Regions from separate parts of the Sphingomonas sp. UYP23 genome, predicted to be linked through region 2. Evidence: riboswitches for the same ligand, from Rfam matches in the RefSeq annotation. Region 2 holds a riboswitch; the other holds the start of a gene.
The links. A riboswitch is a leader RNA that binds a small molecule or an ion and turns the genes downstream of it on or off. The one in region 2 is predicted to bind cobalamin.
Positions count from the first base shown of each region.

Region 1: it holds a riboswitch for cobalamin, as region 2 does, so the genes downstream of both, ACVWYO_RS08540 (TonB-dependent receptor plug domain-containing protein) here and ACVWYO_RS19035 (HoxN/HupN/NixA family nickel/cobalt transporter) in region 2, are expected to answer to the same signal.

Region 1 covers NZ_JBSSBX010000001.1:1,714,967-1,723,193, forward strand. The annotation lists gene ACVWYO_RS08530 (TonB-dependent receptor) at 1-659, shown strand, start outside; gene ACVWYO_RS08535 (response regulator transcription factor) at 750-1,427, opposite strand; cobalamin riboswitch at 1,596-1,783, shown strand; gene ACVWYO_RS08540 (TonB-dependent receptor plug domain-containing protein) at 1,922-3,916, shown strand; gene ACVWYO_RS08545 (hypothetical protein) at 3,927-4,481, shown strand; gene ACVWYO_RS08550 (DUF1636 domain-containing protein) at 4,478-4,885, shown strand; gene cobT (nicotinate-nucleotide--dimethylbenzimidazole phosphoribosyltransferase) at 4,882-5,895, shown strand; gene ACVWYO_RS08560 (histidine phosphatase family protein) at 5,892-6,461, shown strand; gene cobS (adenosylcobinamide-GDP ribazoletransferase) at 6,458-7,168, shown strand; gene ACVWYO_RS08570 (cobyric acid synthase) at 7,136-8,227, opposite strand, start outside.
Region 2 covers NZ_JBSSBX010000001.1:3,852,323-3,860,549, reverse strand. The annotation lists gene ACVWYO_RS19055 (cobyrinate a,c-diamide synthase) at 1-525, shown strand, start outside; gene cobA (uroporphyrinogen-III C-methyltransferase) at 522-1,244, shown strand; gene cobF (precorrin-6A synthase (deacetylating)) at 1,244-2,005, shown strand; gene bluB (5,6-dimethylbenzimidazole synthase) at 2,002-2,643, shown strand; cobalamin riboswitch at 2,714-2,951, shown strand; gene ACVWYO_RS19035 (HoxN/HupN/NixA family nickel/cobalt transporter) at 3,216-4,277, shown strand; gene lysA (diaminopimelate decarboxylase) at 4,285-5,577, opposite strand; gene ACVWYO_RS19025 (hypothetical protein) at 5,620-5,880, opposite strand; gene ACVWYO_RS19020 (SAM-dependent methyltransferase) at 5,877-6,392, opposite strand; gene ACVWYO_RS19015 (hypothetical protein) at 6,436-6,708, opposite strand; gene ACVWYO_RS19010 (TonB-dependent receptor domain-containing protein) at 7,060-8,227, opposite strand, start outside.

The DNA of each region.
Region 1 (8,227 bases), 2.1 Mb from region 2:
CTGGCTACATCATGGACCGCAGCAACACGCAGTTCGACTTCGACTATTTCGACACGAACGGGTCGAGCGTGACCAACGGCAGCCATATCGAGCAGACCACCAATGCCGGCAATTCGAAGATCCGCGGCATCGAGGCTGATCTGACCGTCAAGCCGATCCCGCAGCTCACGCTGACCGGGTCGTATGCCTACACCTATTGGAAGGCACCGTCGGCAATCAACCCGCTCGGCGGCGGCTTGCAGCAGCTGTACATCGTCTACACGCCTAAGAATGCGGCTTCGGGGGCGATCGATTATGTCATGCCGATCAACGTCGGTGACGCGAGCATCCGTCTCCACCTCGACGGCAACTATGCGAGCAGCCAGTACAGCTTCCAGCTCGAGAACACCAAGACCGACGCCAGCTTCGTGATGAACGGTCGCCTCGCGCTTGCCGACATCGCGGTGAACGACCATAACAAGGTCACCGTCTCGGTCTGGGCACGCAACCTGCTCGACACGACCTACGTCTATCGCCGCTCGTCGGCGAACTCGACGCCGGTGCAGAACTACGGCGCCAACGGCCAGCTGATCTCGACGGCATACGGCGGCGTCCTCGGCGACTATGGCAACTTCAACACGCCGCGGACCTACGGCTTCGAGCTTTCCGCCAAGTTCTGATCCCTCGGGACCAGCCAGAACAACCCGGTCCGAGCATCGCTCGGGCCGGGTTTTTCTTTGCCTGCGTCCGTCGAACGAGGGGCCGCGCGCTCAGCCGTGTTCGACCAGCATGTAGCCGACGCCGCGGATCGTCTCGATCGGGTCCGGCGCGCCGCCCGCATTCAGATGCGCGCGCAACCGGCGGATATAAGATTCGACGACGTTGGTCGCGGGCTCGCCCTCGTAACCCCAGACGTTGCGGTAGAACATGGCGCGCGTGACGATCGCATTCTTGTTGCGGATCAGCTCGCACAGCATCTGGAATTCAAGCTTGGGCAACGCCAGCGTACGCCCCGCGCGCACCGCGCGATATTTGATCTCGTTGACCTCGATATCGCCCGACCGCATCACGCCGTGCCCGCCGGTCCGTGCCGCGCGCCGCTGGATCGCGCGCAGCCGCGCATCGATCTCGATCGCGGCGACGGGCTTGACGAGATAATCGTCGGCGCCCGCATCGAGCCCGGCGACCCGGTCGGGAAGATCGCCATGCACGCTCAGCAGGACGACCGGCATGTCGAGCCCGCGCTCACGCAGCGCCTGCGTGATCTCGACCCCGCCGACATAGGGCAGGATCAGTTCGAGCAGCACCGCGCCGAACGTCTCCTGCGTCGCCAAAACGAGCGCCATGCGCCCATCACCCGCCAGGACCACCTCGTGCCCGAAGGCACGCAGCGCCTCGGCGAGCTGATGCGCGGCGCGCGCATCGGGATCGGCAATCAGGAGACGCACGCCAGACTCCCGCTCAAAGGGTCATTGCCTGCGCCAGGACTAGCACCAAACGGCAAGGAAATGCACCAACCGCATCGCGCCGCCGCGAACCGCGCGCGAGCAGAAGAGCGCGCGCGGGACCGCGCCTGTCGCTAACCCATGTGATTGACCGCTATCGGCCTCAGCGCTAGGCGGCGTGTTGCGACAGGTTCCCCGGCGACGGGGATGAAAAGGGAACGGGAAAACCCCGGCTGCCCCTGCAACTGTAAGCGGCGAGTTGCCCGACCATTTGCCATTGGGACCTTCTGGTCCTGAGAAGGCGGCCGGAACAGCGTTGACCCGTGAGCCAGGAGACCTGCCCGTCGCAGTCGTCTTTCGACCGGCCAGGGTGCGCCGAGCGAACGGGGAAGACCCCCGCGTGACGACATCGCCGACCTGCATCGCGCAGGCGGGATGGTTCGCGCCCTCCCTCCTTCGCGATTCAGGCCTTCGATCGTCTGAAAGCGGGGACTGCCATGAAACGATTCTACCCACCGACCGCCGGACTCCTGCTCGGCCTGCTCTTCGCAGCGCCCGCCTATGCGGACGCGCCGGCCAAACCGGACGACGCCCAACAGGCGCCCCGCCCCGATGCCGCGAGCGACGTGCCGACCAATTCCGCCACCGACATCGTCGTCACCGCGACGCGCGTGCCGACCGCGATCGAGCGCGTCGCCGCCTCGGTCACGGTGCTCGACAAGGCCGCGATCAATCGCAGCCAGGACATCGGCGTCACCGAGCTCCTGGTGCGCACGCCCGGCGTCAGCATGTCGCGCAATGGCGGCTATGGCACCAACACATCGCTCCGGATCCGCGGCGCCGAGACCGACCAGACCGTCGTCGTGATCGACGGGGTCAAGCTCAACGATCCGTCCTCGCCCGGCGGCGGCTACAATTTCGCCAACCTCCTGACCGGCGACGCCAGCCGGATCGAAGTGCTGCGCGGGCCGCAATCGATCCTGTGGGGCAGCCAGGCGATCGGCGGCGTGGTCAACATCGTCACCGCGCTGCCGCAAAAGGCTATCGAGGGGAGCTTCGATGTCGAAGCCGGCTCGCGCGAGACGGTCAGCGCGCGCGCCGCGATCGGCGGCAAGGCCGGGCCGCTGACCTTCCGGGTCGGCGCGCAAAGCTTCACCACCGCCGGAATCTCGGCCATTGCGCCGGCGTTCGGCGGCACGGAGACCGACGGCTATACCAATCAGAGCGTGACCGGGCGCGCCGAACTCAAGCTGGCCGACGGGATCAGCGCCGACGTCCGCGGCTATTATGCGCATGGCCGCGTCGAGCTCGATGGCTTTGACGGCGATTCCTCGGACTTTTCGGTCGACACGCAATTTGTCGGCTATGCCGGGCTCAACGTCGATCTGTTCGGCGGCCGGCTTCGCAATCGCGTCGCCTATGGCTATACCGACATCCAGCGCGACAATTACAGCCCCGAGCTGCCGCAACCGCTGACCTTCGACGCCAACGGCCGCAACGCCCGGCTCGAGTATCAGGGGAGCCTCGGCATCGCGGCGGGCTGGGATGCTGTGTTCGGCGTCGAACGCGAGATTTCGCGCTTCCGCACCGTCTCGCCCGACGGCGCGCTCGGCACGCCGATCCCCGCGCCCGATACGGCCCGCGCCGCGCTGACCGGTGTCTATGGCAAGCTCACCGCCACGGTGTTCGACGGGCTGACGCTGAGCGGTGGGGTGCGCAACGACAATCATAGCCGGTTCGGCAGCAAGACGCTGTTCGAGGCAGGCGGGGTATGGGCGTTGCGCAGCGGCACGACGCTGCGCGCCAGCTATGGCGAGGGGTTCAAGGCGCCGACACTCTATCAGCTCTTCTCCGAATATGGGAACCAGACACTCCAGCCCGAACGGGCCAGGGGCTGGGAAGCCGGCGTCGAACAGCATCTGTTCGCTGGCGCGCTGACGCTGGGCGGCACCTATTTCGAGCGCCGCTCGACCAATCTGATCACCTTCGACAGCTGTCCCGACGTGCCGACGACCGCGTTCTGCTTCCAGCCCGGCACGGCGATTGCGCGCTACGGTTATTATGCCAACGTGTCGCGCGCGCTCGCGCAGGGCGTCGAGGCGCAAGGCGCGCTGCGCTTCGGACAGCGCCTGCTGATCGATGGCAATTACACCTATTCGCTCTCGGAAGACCGGTCGCCTGGCGCGACCTACGGCCTGCAACTCGCGCGACGCCCACGCAATGCGGCGAACGGATCGGCGACCTATACGCTGCCGAGCGGCATCTCGGGCGGCGTCGCGGTCCGCTGGTCGGGCGAGACGTTCAACGACGCGGCGCACGCCACGCGCCTTGCGCCGTACACGCTGATCGACCTGCGCGCCGAACTGCCTGTCACCAGGCGCGTCGCGCTGTTCGGGCGGATCGAAAACCTGTTCGACGCGCAATATCAGACGACCTATCGCTACGGCACGCTGAGCCGCAGCGTCTATGCCGGTTTCCGTGGCCGGTTTTGAGGAGACGATGATGACGAACGCCACCCGGACGCGCCAAGCCGACCTTCTGTGGATTCTGCTCTTCACGATCGCGAGCACGCTCACCACCCTGATCTTCGCCTGCGCGACGCCCTTTTCCGCGCTCGCCGCGCTCGCCGCGGTGCATCTCGATCGCCGCGATGGGGTGCTGCTGATGCTCGCCGCCTGGGTGGTGAGCCAGGCGATCGGCTTTTGCGCGATGGGCTATCCCTGGGATGCGGCGACCGCGCTGACCGGCGTTGCGATCGGCACCGCTGCGGTAGCGGGGACGATCGTCGCAAGCGTTGTCGACACCTATGGCCCGGCACGCTCGACGCTCGCGCGGCTCGCGATCGCCTATCTCGCCGCGTTCGCGATGTTCAAACTCGGCATCCTGCTCTGGGCGCCAGTGATCGGCCATGCCGATGTGGCGCTGTCGCTGCCGATCCTGGAGCGCCAATTCGTGCGCAATGCCGTGATCCTCGCCGTCTTCTATGCGCTGTACCGCATACTGATCGCGACCGGGGTCCCCGCGCCCGACGCCGCGCCGCGCACGGTGCTCGCATGACCCTGCGCGAAGTGCGTGACGGACCTGCCGTCGTCGCCTGCAACACCTGCCGCTTCTCAACCGATGAACGGGATGATGGAGCCGGCGTGCGCGGCGGCGCGCGTCTTGTCGAGGCGTTGCGCGCGATCCAGGCCGAGCCCGGCTATCAGGACGTCGCAGTGCAGGAAATGCCGTGCCTGTTCGCGTGCCAGGAGTTCTGCACGGTGCATCTGCGCGCGCCGGGCAAGGTCGGCTATGTGCTCGGCCGCTTCGAGCCGAGCGCCGACGCCGCACGCGCGATCCTCGATTATGCGCGGCTCTATGCCGAGAGCGACGCGGGCCAGGTGGCCTATCGGAGCTGGCCAGCCGGGGTGAAGGGCCATTTCATCACGCGCACCCCGCCCGCCGGGTTCGTTGTCGAATGAGCGCCTTCGCTTCGATCGCCGCGTTCGAGTCCACGCTCACTGCGCTGCGCGCGCCCAGTCGTGTCGCGCAGGCGCAAGCCGCCGCGCGGCAGGGTGAGCTGACCAAGCCACCAGGGTCGCTCGGGCGGCTCGAAGATCTCGCGGTATTCGTCGCCGGGTGGCAGGGCGTGGAATCGCCGCGCATCGACCATGGTCGCGTCGCGGTATTCGCGGGCAATCACGGCGTCGTCGCGCACGGCGTCAGTGCATTCCCGGCGGCGGTCACTGCCCAGATGGTCGGCAATTTCCAACGCGGTGGCGCGGCGATCAACGCGCTGGCGGCGGCGGCCGGACTCGAATTGGTCGTCGTGCCGCTCGAACTCGACCGCCCGACGGTCGACTTCACCGGCGCGCCGGCGATGTCCGTCGAGGACTGTCTCGCTGCGCTCAATGCCGGCGCGGCGGTGGTGCGCGACGGCGTTGATCTGCTCGTGCTCGGCGAGATGGGGATCGGCAATTCGACCGCAGCGGCGGCGCTGTGTGCGCGCAGCTTCGGCGGCAGTGCGGCGGACTGGGTCGGGCCCGGCACGGGCGTCGACGCCGCCGGCATTGCGCGCAAGGTGGCGGCGGTCGCGGCTGCGCTCGCCTGCCACGCCGATGCGCCGCAAACGCCGTTCGAAACGCTGCGCCGCGTCGGCGGGCGCGAGATCGCGGCGATTGCCGGCGCGGTCGTCGCCGCGCGGCAGGCGGGCGTCGTCGTGGTGCTCGATGGCTTCATCTGCAGCGCAGCCCTCGCGCCGATTGCAGCGGCATACCCCGCGATCACCGATCACTGCATCGCCGGGCATTGCTCCGCCGAGCCGGGCCATGCGCGCCTGCTCGCAAAGCTCGGGCTCGCGCCGTTGCTGAGCCTTGGCATGCGGCTCGGCGAAGCAAGCGGTGCGGCGGTTGCCGCCGGGGTGATTCGCGCTGCACTCGCCGCGCATGCCGAGATGGCGACCTTTGCAGAAGCCGGCGTCTCGGGCGCGTGAGCGCGCCGGTCCTGCTCCATCTGCTGCGTCACGGCGCGCCCGAACGTGCGGGCACGCTGCTCGGCCGGACCGATAGCGCGGTGACCTCGCAGGGTCTCGCAGATTGCGTCGGCCGCGCCGCGGGGCTCGATGTCGAAGCGATCGTCAGCTCGGATCTGATCCGCGCGAGCGCCTGTGCGCAGACGATCGCGCAGGATCGCGGGCGCGGCGTGACGATCGACCCGCGCTGGCGCGAACTCGATTTCGGGGCGTGGGACGGGCACGCGCCCGCGACGATCGATCCCGCAGCGCTCTCGGCCTTCTGGGATGACCCCGACGCCAACCCGCCGCCAGAGGGCGAGCGCTGGTCGAGCCTGACTGCGCGTGTCGCGGCGGCGTGCCGCGACATTACCGTGCCGACCCTGGTGGTGACGCATGCCGGCGCGATGCGCGCCGCCTTCGCCGATCTGTGCGGCGTTTCGCAGGCGCAGACCTGGTCGATCGACCTGCCCTACGCTGCTTTGTTGTCGCTGCGGGTATGGCGCGAACCGAGCGTTGTCGCGCAGATCGTCGGACTGTCGGCGTGAAGCGGCTGATCGTCGCGTTCGGTTTCCTGACCCGCCTGCCGATGCCGCGCGTCGCCGCCGATGCGGGCGATTTTGCGGCCGCGATCCGCGCCTACCCGATCGTCGGGCTGGCAATCGGCGCGCTCATTGCGGCGTGCGGCTGGACGGGGAGCCAGATCGACCCCTGGGTCGGCGCGCTCGCCGCGCTGATCGCCTGGGTCGCCGTGACCGGCGCGCTGCATCTCGATGGGCTCGGCGATCTCGCCGATGGTCTCGGCGCGGCGCATGGCGACCGGACGCGGCTGCTCGCCGTGATGGCCGATCCGCATATCGGGAGCTTCGGCGTCGTCACGATCGTGCTGCAGGTGGTTGCGAAACTCGTCCTGCTTCACGCGCTCGCCGGTCTTGCCTGGTGGCCCGTCATCCTCGTGCCGTTCGCAGCACGAATCGGGCCGCTCGCCTGGGCGCGCTGGCTGCCGCCGCTCCGCGACGGGCTGGGCGCGCGCGTCGCTACCGCGGTGCGACTGCGCGACCTGATCGGCTGGGCGCTGGTGCTCGCCGCCGCGACGACCATATTCCCCGCTTTGCTCGTCGCCCCGCTGCTGGTGCTCGGCCTCGCCCTGTGGCTGCGCTGGCGCGTCGGCGGGGTGAGCGGCGATTGCCATGGCGCCGGAATCGAACTGGTCGAGACCGGCCTATTGCTCGCGATCGTCGCGTGCCGTCCCTGACAGGGCGATAAGCGCATCCACATCGACATGCCGCTCGAGCGTCGCGGCGATCGCATCGAGCGCGGCATCGATCGAGACCCGGTGATCGGGTCCGCCGCCTTCGACACCGATCCGCGCGAGCCAGGCCGCACGCTGGCGCGTATCGCCCAGCAAGCCGTGGACATAGCTGCCGCACACCAGCCCGTCGGCGCTCATCGCCCCCTCGGCGCGGCCATCGCCGAACTGCCCGACCGGACGCGCGGTATCGGGGCCGGTGGTGCGCCCCATATGGATCTCATAGCCCTCGAACGCCGCACCCAGCGCAGTCCCGCTGACGGCGCCGACGGTCTTCGCACGCCCGATCTCGGTCTCGACGTCGAGCAGGCCGAGCCCCGCCACCGCGCCGACCGGCCCCTCGATCCCGTGCGGATCGGATACGACGCGCCCGAGCATCTGATACCCGCCGCACAGCCCGAGCACCGGCCGGCCGCGGCGATGGTGTGCGAGAATGTCGATATCCCACCCCTGCGCGCGCACGAACGCGAGGTCGGCGATCGTCGCCTTCGATCCCGCGAGCACGATCAGCGCCGCATCGGGAATCGGCTGACCGGGCGGCACCATCACCAGCTCGACATCGGGCTCGAGCCGCAACGGATCGAGGTCGTCGAAATTGGCGATCCGCGCGGTGATCGGGCACGCGATGACGATCCGCGCGTCGCGGCCGACGCTGCGGCGTTCGAGCACCACCGCATCCTCGCTCGGCAAGCGGACAGCTTCGGGCAGCCACGGCACCACGCCGAACCCGCGCCAGCCGCTGCGCGCCTCGATCGCGCGATAGCCATCGTCGAACAGCGCGGGATCGCCGCGAAACTTGTTGACCAGGAAGCCGTGGATCATCGCCGCGTCGGCCGGATCGATCACCGCGCGCGTGCCCACCAGCGAGGCGATCACCCCGCCGCGATCGATATCGCCGACCAGCACCACCGGCACCCCGGCGGCGCGCGCAAACCCCATATTGGCGATGTCGCCGCTGCGCAGGTTGATCTCGGCGGGGCTGCCCGCGCCCTCGATCACGACGAT
Region 2 (8,227 bases):
CTCGATGCGTGGCGCAACGCCGGCGCGGAGATCCTACCCTTTTCCCCACTGGCCAATCAGGCGCCCGACGCGCGCGCGGATCTCGTCTGGCTGCCCGGCGGCTATCCCGAACTCCATGCCGGTCGCCTCGCCGCCGCAGCGACCTTCCACGCCGGCCTCGCCGAGCAAGCCCGCACCCGCGCGATCCACGGCGAGTGCGGCGGCTACATGGCACTCGGCGAGGCGCTGATCGACGCGGACGGGACCAGCCACCGGATGGCGGGGCTGCTCGGGCTCGTCACCAGCTATGCGAAACGCAAGATGCATCTGGGCTATCGCCATGCCACGCTGCTCGCGCCGATGGCCGGGCTGCCCGAAAGCACGGCGCTGCGCGGCCACGAATTCCATTATTCGACGATCCTCGATCAGCCCGACGCCGCGCTCGCGCATGTCGTCGACGCCGAGGGCACGGCCGTCGCCGAAGCCGGGTCGTATCGCGGTCGCGTCTCGGGGACCTTCTTCCACCTGATCGCGCCCGCGCAGTGAGCGGCTTCGTCTCCTTCGTCGGATCGGGCCCGGGCGACCCCGAACTGCTGACGCTGAAAGCCGTCGCGCGGCTGCAGGCGGCCGATGTCGTGCTGTTCGACGATCTCTCCTCGGGCCCGCTGCTCGGCCATATCCGCCCCGGCGCCGAGCTTGTCGCGGTCGGCAAGCGCGCCGGGCGAGCCTCGCCGAGCCAGGCGCACGTCTCGCAACTGCTGGTCGATCATGCCGCGACCGGCGCGCGCGTCGTCCGGCTGAAGTCGGGCGACCCGGCGATCTTCGGCCGGCTCGAGGAAGAGATCGTCGCACTCCGCGCCGCAGGGATCGCGTTCGAGATCGTCCCCGGCGTCACTTCCGCCTCGGCGGCCGCCGCCGCTGCGGCGATCCCGCTCACCCGCCGGCTCAGCGCGCGGCGGGTGCAGTTCGTCACCGGGCACGACGTCACCGGCGGCTTGCCCGGCGCGCTCAACATGGCCGCGCTCGCCGACGCCGAGGCGACGACGGTGATCTTCATGCCCAAGCGCACCTTCGCCGCGCTCGTCGCGCGCCTCGTCGAGCACGGCCTGCCGCCGACCACCCCCGCCTTGCTCGCCGAGAATGTCGGCCATCCCGACCAGCGGCTGCTCCGATCGACCATCGCAGCGCTCGCACAAAGCCTTGCCACCGACATCGGCACTGCGCCCGCGCTGATCCTTTACGGCCCGCTGATGGAGGAAGCGTGATGATCGACCTCGCTCTGATCGGCATCGGCACGGGAAATCCCGATCATCTCACCCGCCAGGCCGAGGCGGCGATGAACGCCGCCGACCTGATCCTGCTCCCACGCAAGGGTGACGCCACGTCGGACCTGATCGACCTGCGCCGCACGCTCTGCGCCACCGCGCTGACGCAGCCGGTGCGGATCGTCGAGTTCGATCTGCCGGTCCGCGCCGCGACCGGCGAGTATCTCGCCGCAGTGGGCGATTGGCATGATGCGATCGCCGCGACCTGGGCAACGCAGATCGCCGAGCATCTGCCGCACGGCGGTCGGCTTGCGCTCCTCGTCTGGGGCGACCCTTCGCTTTACGATAGTACGCTGCGGATCGCCGAGCGGCTGCGCACCGATGGCATGTCGCTGCGCGTGCAGGTCATCCCCGGCATCACCAGCCTGCAGGCGCTGACCGCGGCGCATGCGATCCCGCTCAACACGCTTGGCGCGCCGGTTGTCATCACCACCGGTCGACGGCTGCGCGATCACGGCTGGCCCGAGGCGACCGACAGTCTCGCGGTGATGCTCGACGGCGATTGCGGCTTCACCACGCTGGCGCCGGAGGGCGTCGCGATCTGGTGGGGCGCGTATCTCGGCATGCCGCAGGAGGCGCTGCTCGCCGGCGCGCTTGCCGACGTCGCCGACGCGATCGTGCTGCGCCGCGCGGCGTTGCGCGCCGAGCATGGCTGGATCATGGACACCTATCTGCTGCGCCGGGCAGTGAAAGCGCCATGACGCCACCGTGCTTCGATGATGCGTTCGTTGCGCGACTGGATGACCTCTTCCGCTGGCGGCGGGACGTCCGGCATTTCGAAACGCGGCCGATCCCCGAATGCGATCTCCACGACCTGATCGCCACGGTCGCCCTGGCGCCGTCGGTCGGCAATGCACAGCCCTGGCGGATCGTCCGCATCCGCTCGCAGGGGTTGCGCGACACGCTTGCCAGGCATGTCGATGCCACCAGCTGCGCCGCGGCCGATCGTATCGCCGACCCGGGGCGCCGTGCGCACTATGCCATGCTGAAGCTGCATGGCCTGCGCGAAGCCCCCGAGATCCTGGCGGTGTTCAATGCGCTCGATCCCCTTGCGGGCTACGGACTCGGCCGCGCGACGATCGCCCAAACGCTCCGCGATTCGACCGTCACCGCGATCCATACGCTCTGGTTGGCGGCGCACGCCCGTGGATACGGCCTTGGGTGGGTGTCGATCCTCGATCCCGAAGCCGTTGCAGCGCTGCTCGACGTGCCGGCAACGTGGTCGTTTGTCGCCTTGCTATGCCTCGGCACTCCGCTGGCAGCGTCGGACGTTCCCGAGCTCGAACGCCGCGACTGGCAGGCACGCGAACCGCTTGCCGATCGCCTGTTCGAACGCTGACGATGCGCGCTTGCTCGTGCACCATCGTTTCGATACGCCATCAATCGAGGCGAACGGTCGACGTGACCGGCCGCCTCGCGACCACGCTGGTGTCCCGTGAGGGACTTAAAAGGGAACGCGGTGAGGGGCTTGCCCCGAAGCCGAGGCTGTCCCTGCAACTGTAAGCGGCGAGCCCGCTGCACATCGCCCCCGTCGTTGCGACGAGGGCAGCCACTGGGACGGACACGCGTGCGTGATCGCCCTGGGAAGGCCGTGCAGCGTGGCGGTGACCCGTGAGCCAGGAGACCTGCCGGCGTGGGTCGCTCTTGCCTTGGTCCAGGGGATGGCCGCGGCACGGTGAAGTCCGTCGAGCGACGAAGGTGCGGGGGGCCGCACGAACAGGCGTGCCGGTCGCGATGGCGTCCGGACGGCACGACTGCCGCCGTTCACACGGAAGGCCCGCCGGTTTCGTCCGACGCCGGGGGACTTTTCATGCCATGTCGATCGTACGGCGCGGATCGGGAGACGACCGCGCACCCATGTGGGTCAAGCGCGCGGCCTGCCCGCCCTTCATCAGGGTGGGAAACCGTCCGATGACGGCACGCGAGCCCCACCACGGGCGGCGCTTGCGGGCGCGTATCGTCGCCTTGTTCACCCTGCTCCTCGCGGCGAACATCGGCGCATGGATCTGGGCCGGCAGCCTGTTCCATGCCGCTCCCGCCATGCTCGGCACCGCGCTGCTCGCCTGGACGCTGGGGCTGCGCCACGCGGTCGATGCCGATCACATCGCTGCGATCGACAACGTCACGCGCAAACTGATGCAGGACGGCACGCGGCCGATCAGCGTCGGCCTGTGGTTCGCGATCGGCCACAGCGCGGTGATCCTGATTGCTTCGGTCGCAATCGCCGCCACCGCCAACGCGCTCGCGCAGTTCGAGACGCTCAAGGCGGCGGGGAGCGTCATCGCGACGCTCTTCTCCGCCGGCTTCCTGTTCGCGATTGCGGCGATCAACCTCGTCATCCTGCGCTCGGTGTGGAAGACCTTCCGCTACGTGCGCGACGGCGGCAGCTATGACGCCGACGATCTCGACGTGCTGCTCGCCGGCAAGGGCCCCCTCTCCCGCCTGTTCCGGCCGTTGTTCCGGTTGATCACGCGTCCGTGGCACATGGCGCCGCTCGGCTTCCTGTTCGGCCTGGGCTTCGACACCGCGACCGAAGTCGCGATCCTCGGCCTGTCGACCGCGCAGGCGGCGCACGGCTTTTCGTTTGCCGCGGTGCTGGTATTCCCCGCGCTGTTCGCGGTCGGGATGGCGCTGGTCGATACCGCCGACGCGATCCTCATGCTCGGCGCCTACGAATGGGCGTTCGTCCGGCCGATCCGCAAACTCTATTACAACGTCACGATCACCGCGGTGTCGGCGCTGGTCGCGGTGATGATCGGCGGGATCGAGACCACCGCGCTGCTCGCCGACAAGCTCAATCTGTCGGGCGGGGTATGGGACGTGGCGACCGGACTCGGCAGCCATCTCAACCTGCTCGGCTTCTGGATCATCGGGCTGTTCGCGAGCGCGTGGATCGTCAGCTTCCTGATCTATCGCTGGATGCGCTTCGACGAGATCGCGGTCCGCGAGCCGCCTTCCGCGCACGCCCCCTAGCGAGGCCTCAGGCGACCTTGCGCGGAACGGCCGCGTCGTCCGTCATCCAGGGCGGAAGATGCTGCGCGGCGAGCATCGCTGCGGGCGCGATCCGGTCGGCCACGACGGCGAAGCGATTGCCGTCGACCAGCACCTCGGGCACCAGCGCGCGACAATTATAGGTCGAGGCCATCGTCGCACCGTAAGCGCCCGCGGTGCGGAACACCGCCAGATCGCCCGCCACGACCGCATCGATCTCGCGCGCCATCGCGAAAGTATCGCCACTTTCGCAGACCGGACCGGCGATATTGGCGGTCATCCGCTCCCCGCTTGGCCGGACCGCACCGAAATCGTGATAGGCGTCGTAGAGCGCGGGGCGGGCAAGATCGTTCATCGCGGCATCGACGATGACATAGGGATCGACCGCGCCGGGCTTCACCCACAGCACTTCGGTCAGCAGCACGCCGGCATCGCCCGCGATGAAGCGGCCCGGCTCGAACAGTACCGTCACGTCCCAGTTGCGCGTCACGCGGGCGACCATCGCGCCATAGGCCGCCGGGCTCGGCATCACCTCCCCCGGCCGGTACGTCACACCAAGCCCGCCGCCCAGATCGACATGCGTGATCGCGTGCCCGGCCGCGCGAAGCTCGGCGACAAGTTCGCCGATGCGCGCATAAGCGGCTTCGAGCGGCCCCAGATCCGACAGCTGGCTGCCGATATGGATCGCGATCCCATGCAGGTCGAGCCCGTCGAGCGGCGCCAGCCGCGCATAGATCGCGCCCGCATCCGCGATCGCGACGCCGAACTTGTTCTGCTTGCGGCCAGTCGAGATCTTGGCGTGGGTGCCGGCATCGACATCGGGGTTGACCCGCAGCACCGCCGGCGCCCGCTCGCCGCGCGCTGCGGCCATACCGGCAAGGACGACGCCCTCCTCTTCCAGCTCGAGATTGAACTGCCCGATTTCGGCATCGAGCGCGGCGGCGAGCTCGCGCCGCGTCTTGCCGACCCCCGAAAAGATCAGGCTGCGCGCCGGCATCCCCGCCGCCAGCGCGTGGAGCATTTCGCCTGCCGAGACGATATCGGCGCCATAGCCTTCGGCAGCGAGCAGCGTCAGCACGGCCAGATTGGGATTGGCCTTGACCGCAAAGGCAAGCTGCTTGCGTGGCACCGCCGCCAGCCCGGCGCGGAACGCGCGGGCGGAGGCGCGAAGCGCCGCGGTCGAATAGACATAGGCCGGCGTGCCGACCGCAGCCGCGATCGCGGGCAGCGGCACGTCCTCGACATGGAGGACGCCGTCGCGACAGTCGAAAGGGAGAGACATAGGGATTCCATCGTGCAGAGGGGACGCGGTCGATCGTGCGGATCAGGCGTCGCGATCGCGCGGGCGCCGGTGGCGGCGATCGCGGATCGCCTGGGCAAGCAGGCGGTGTCGGCTGCGCTCGACGCGCAGCGCGGCGGGGACGCGCTTGCCCTGGACGATGAGCACGAGACCGGCTAGCATCAGGATGAAGGCAGCGAGACCCGCGCCGATCTGTGTCTCGAAGCCCTCCGTCATTCGGACGACGCTGGCCACGGCGACGAGTGCGACGCCGAGCCCGCGCCAGAAGCGGTCGCGATGCGTCATGCCGCGATCCACTCCGTCGGGTGATCCGCAATCACGGCATGCCCCGCGCAGCGCGCCGCGCGTTGGGTACAGATTGCGGTGTCGTCCGGGGTGCCGGTGGCGCCGTGCCACAGCACGATGTCGGCAGGAAACGCGCACTCCTCGCCCAACGCCGCGATCGGCTCGCCCCGCTCGAAGACGATGCCGATCGCCGGATCGCGCACCGCGGCGGCCGCGGCGCGCGCGCGGCCGATCAGTGCGGGGGCCGTGGCGATCCCGCGCCCCTCGATCGCGGTGAACCCCAGCGCGCGCGCGAAGCGCACCGCGCACAGCAACAGCGTCCCCGCCCCGCAATCGGCGTCGACGATCCGCACGCTGCAGCGCTTGGCGGCGCGCAACGCGGAGAGCGCCGCTGCAACCTCGGGCCAGCGCGTATCGCGACAGCGCGGGCGGCGGGTGGCGCTCCCGCGCTTGGGTGACGCGCGGCGCGCGCGGATGGGCGCATCGATCCCATATTCGGCGACATGGGTCATCGCCCTGCACCCCGGATCGCGCTGCGGATGAGAGCGGGGCGCATCAGGCGGCCCTGCGATGGTGCTGCGCGGTTTCCCACGGCTGGACCGGCGCGAAGGGGATCGTCGGGACCAGCGGCATCGCCGCCATCACGATCGTGCCACCGGGAAAGGCGTGGAGTTCGCCCCGCGCGAAGCCCATCGCCGCGGTGCGTGACACGAAGCGCCCCTCGAGCGTGCCGCCATCATCCTGCACCAGCCAATGGCCGGCGCGATCCTGTCCGACCTTCAGGACCGGGCGCGCTTGGTCGGGCTCCGGGTTGAGAGACGCTATCATGGCTACGCTTCCTCATGCTGATCCGCCGTGCCGCGCGCGCACCGTGAAGGTGCGAGGGGGGAGGACAGGCTTGCAGCGAAGCAGATAGGGCGCGACTGCATAAAGGGGCGATGCGGATTGGCCGCGGGGGGCATAGAATCGGCATAAGTGCCGGCGCCCATTTTACGGAACGGCCCAGCCGGCGCTTGAGCGACCGGCCGGACACGCCCCCCTTCGGACAGCGCGATATACCGCTCAACCGCGCCGCCCGCGACGGCGCGACGTCCCGTGACCGCCCCAGTCCAGCGCCGGGTCTCCGGCTGGAAGCAGGGCCGAGCGCGGCAGGCTCGCAACGGGCCAGCGCCCGACGGCTTAGAACGCCTGATCGACGCCGAGCCGGACGCTGCGCGGTTGCAACGGGGTGATCTCGTCATGATCGCGCAGCAGGAACGGCGAGCCAAAGGCGAAGCGGTTGCCGCGCTTGTCGAACAGATTGGTAACCGCAAGGCTGATCCCGTGGCGCGGCGGACCGACGCGGAGCTCTGCGCCGGTATCCCAATAGCCTCCCTGCGGCTTTGCGAGGATCGTGCCGATGCCCAGCGTCGAATGGCCGATATATCGGCCGAAACCGGTCAGCTGGAGCGCCGTCGTGCCAGCGAGGCGGCGCCGGTAGGTCAGACCGATCCGGCCGCTCGCGTCGGCCACGTTGGGCAAGCGGCTCGACTGCAGCGTGGCCCCGTCGAGCGCGATCGCAGCGGGCGTGAACGCGATCACCCGGCTATCGTTGATATAAAGCGCGCCATCGAGCTCGAGCCCGTCGACCGGGCACCATTTCGCGGCGAGGCCGAGCGACAGCAGGCGCCCGTCGCCGATGTTCGATGTGGTCGGGAAGCCCAGCCTGTCGATCAGATCGGCCTGGATGTTCGTCCACATCGTCAACGCGGCGCCGACGCTCAGGTCGAGCCGGCGTGTGTGGCGCCGCACGCCGACCTCCAGCGAGCCGAGGCGATCCCCCCTGAAATGCTCGATATAGTCCTCTCGCACCGCGATCCCGCCGGGCCGGAAGCCCTGCTGATAGCGCGCGAACAGCGTCCAGCTGCCGTCGATGCGATAGGCGATTGCGGTCGATGGGAGGAAGCGCGTCTCGCTCCGCGACGACTCCGCGCCCGGATCGACCCGCAGCGCAATCGCGGGCACGGCATCAAGCGATTGGCCCCACAGCCGAACCGTTGTCAGGCGCCCGCCAAGCGTCACCGTCACGCGCGGCAGCGGCGCGAACGTGCCTTCGCCATAGACCGTCGCTTCTTGCGCCGCGTTACGCACGCCGGTCAGCGGTGCCGGCGCGAGCGATCCTGCGACGCCAAGATACGTCCGGCGATTGAGGCTCGCGCGATTGCTGAGCAGGCTCAGCCCGACGATCCAGCCGGTGCCGTCACGGCTGTGGCGAACGATCCGGCCCTCGGCCGAGACCAGCTCGATATGGTTCGTATGTCCGACCGCGGCGATTGGACTGCTCGTCCTCGGATCGACGGGCGACGTG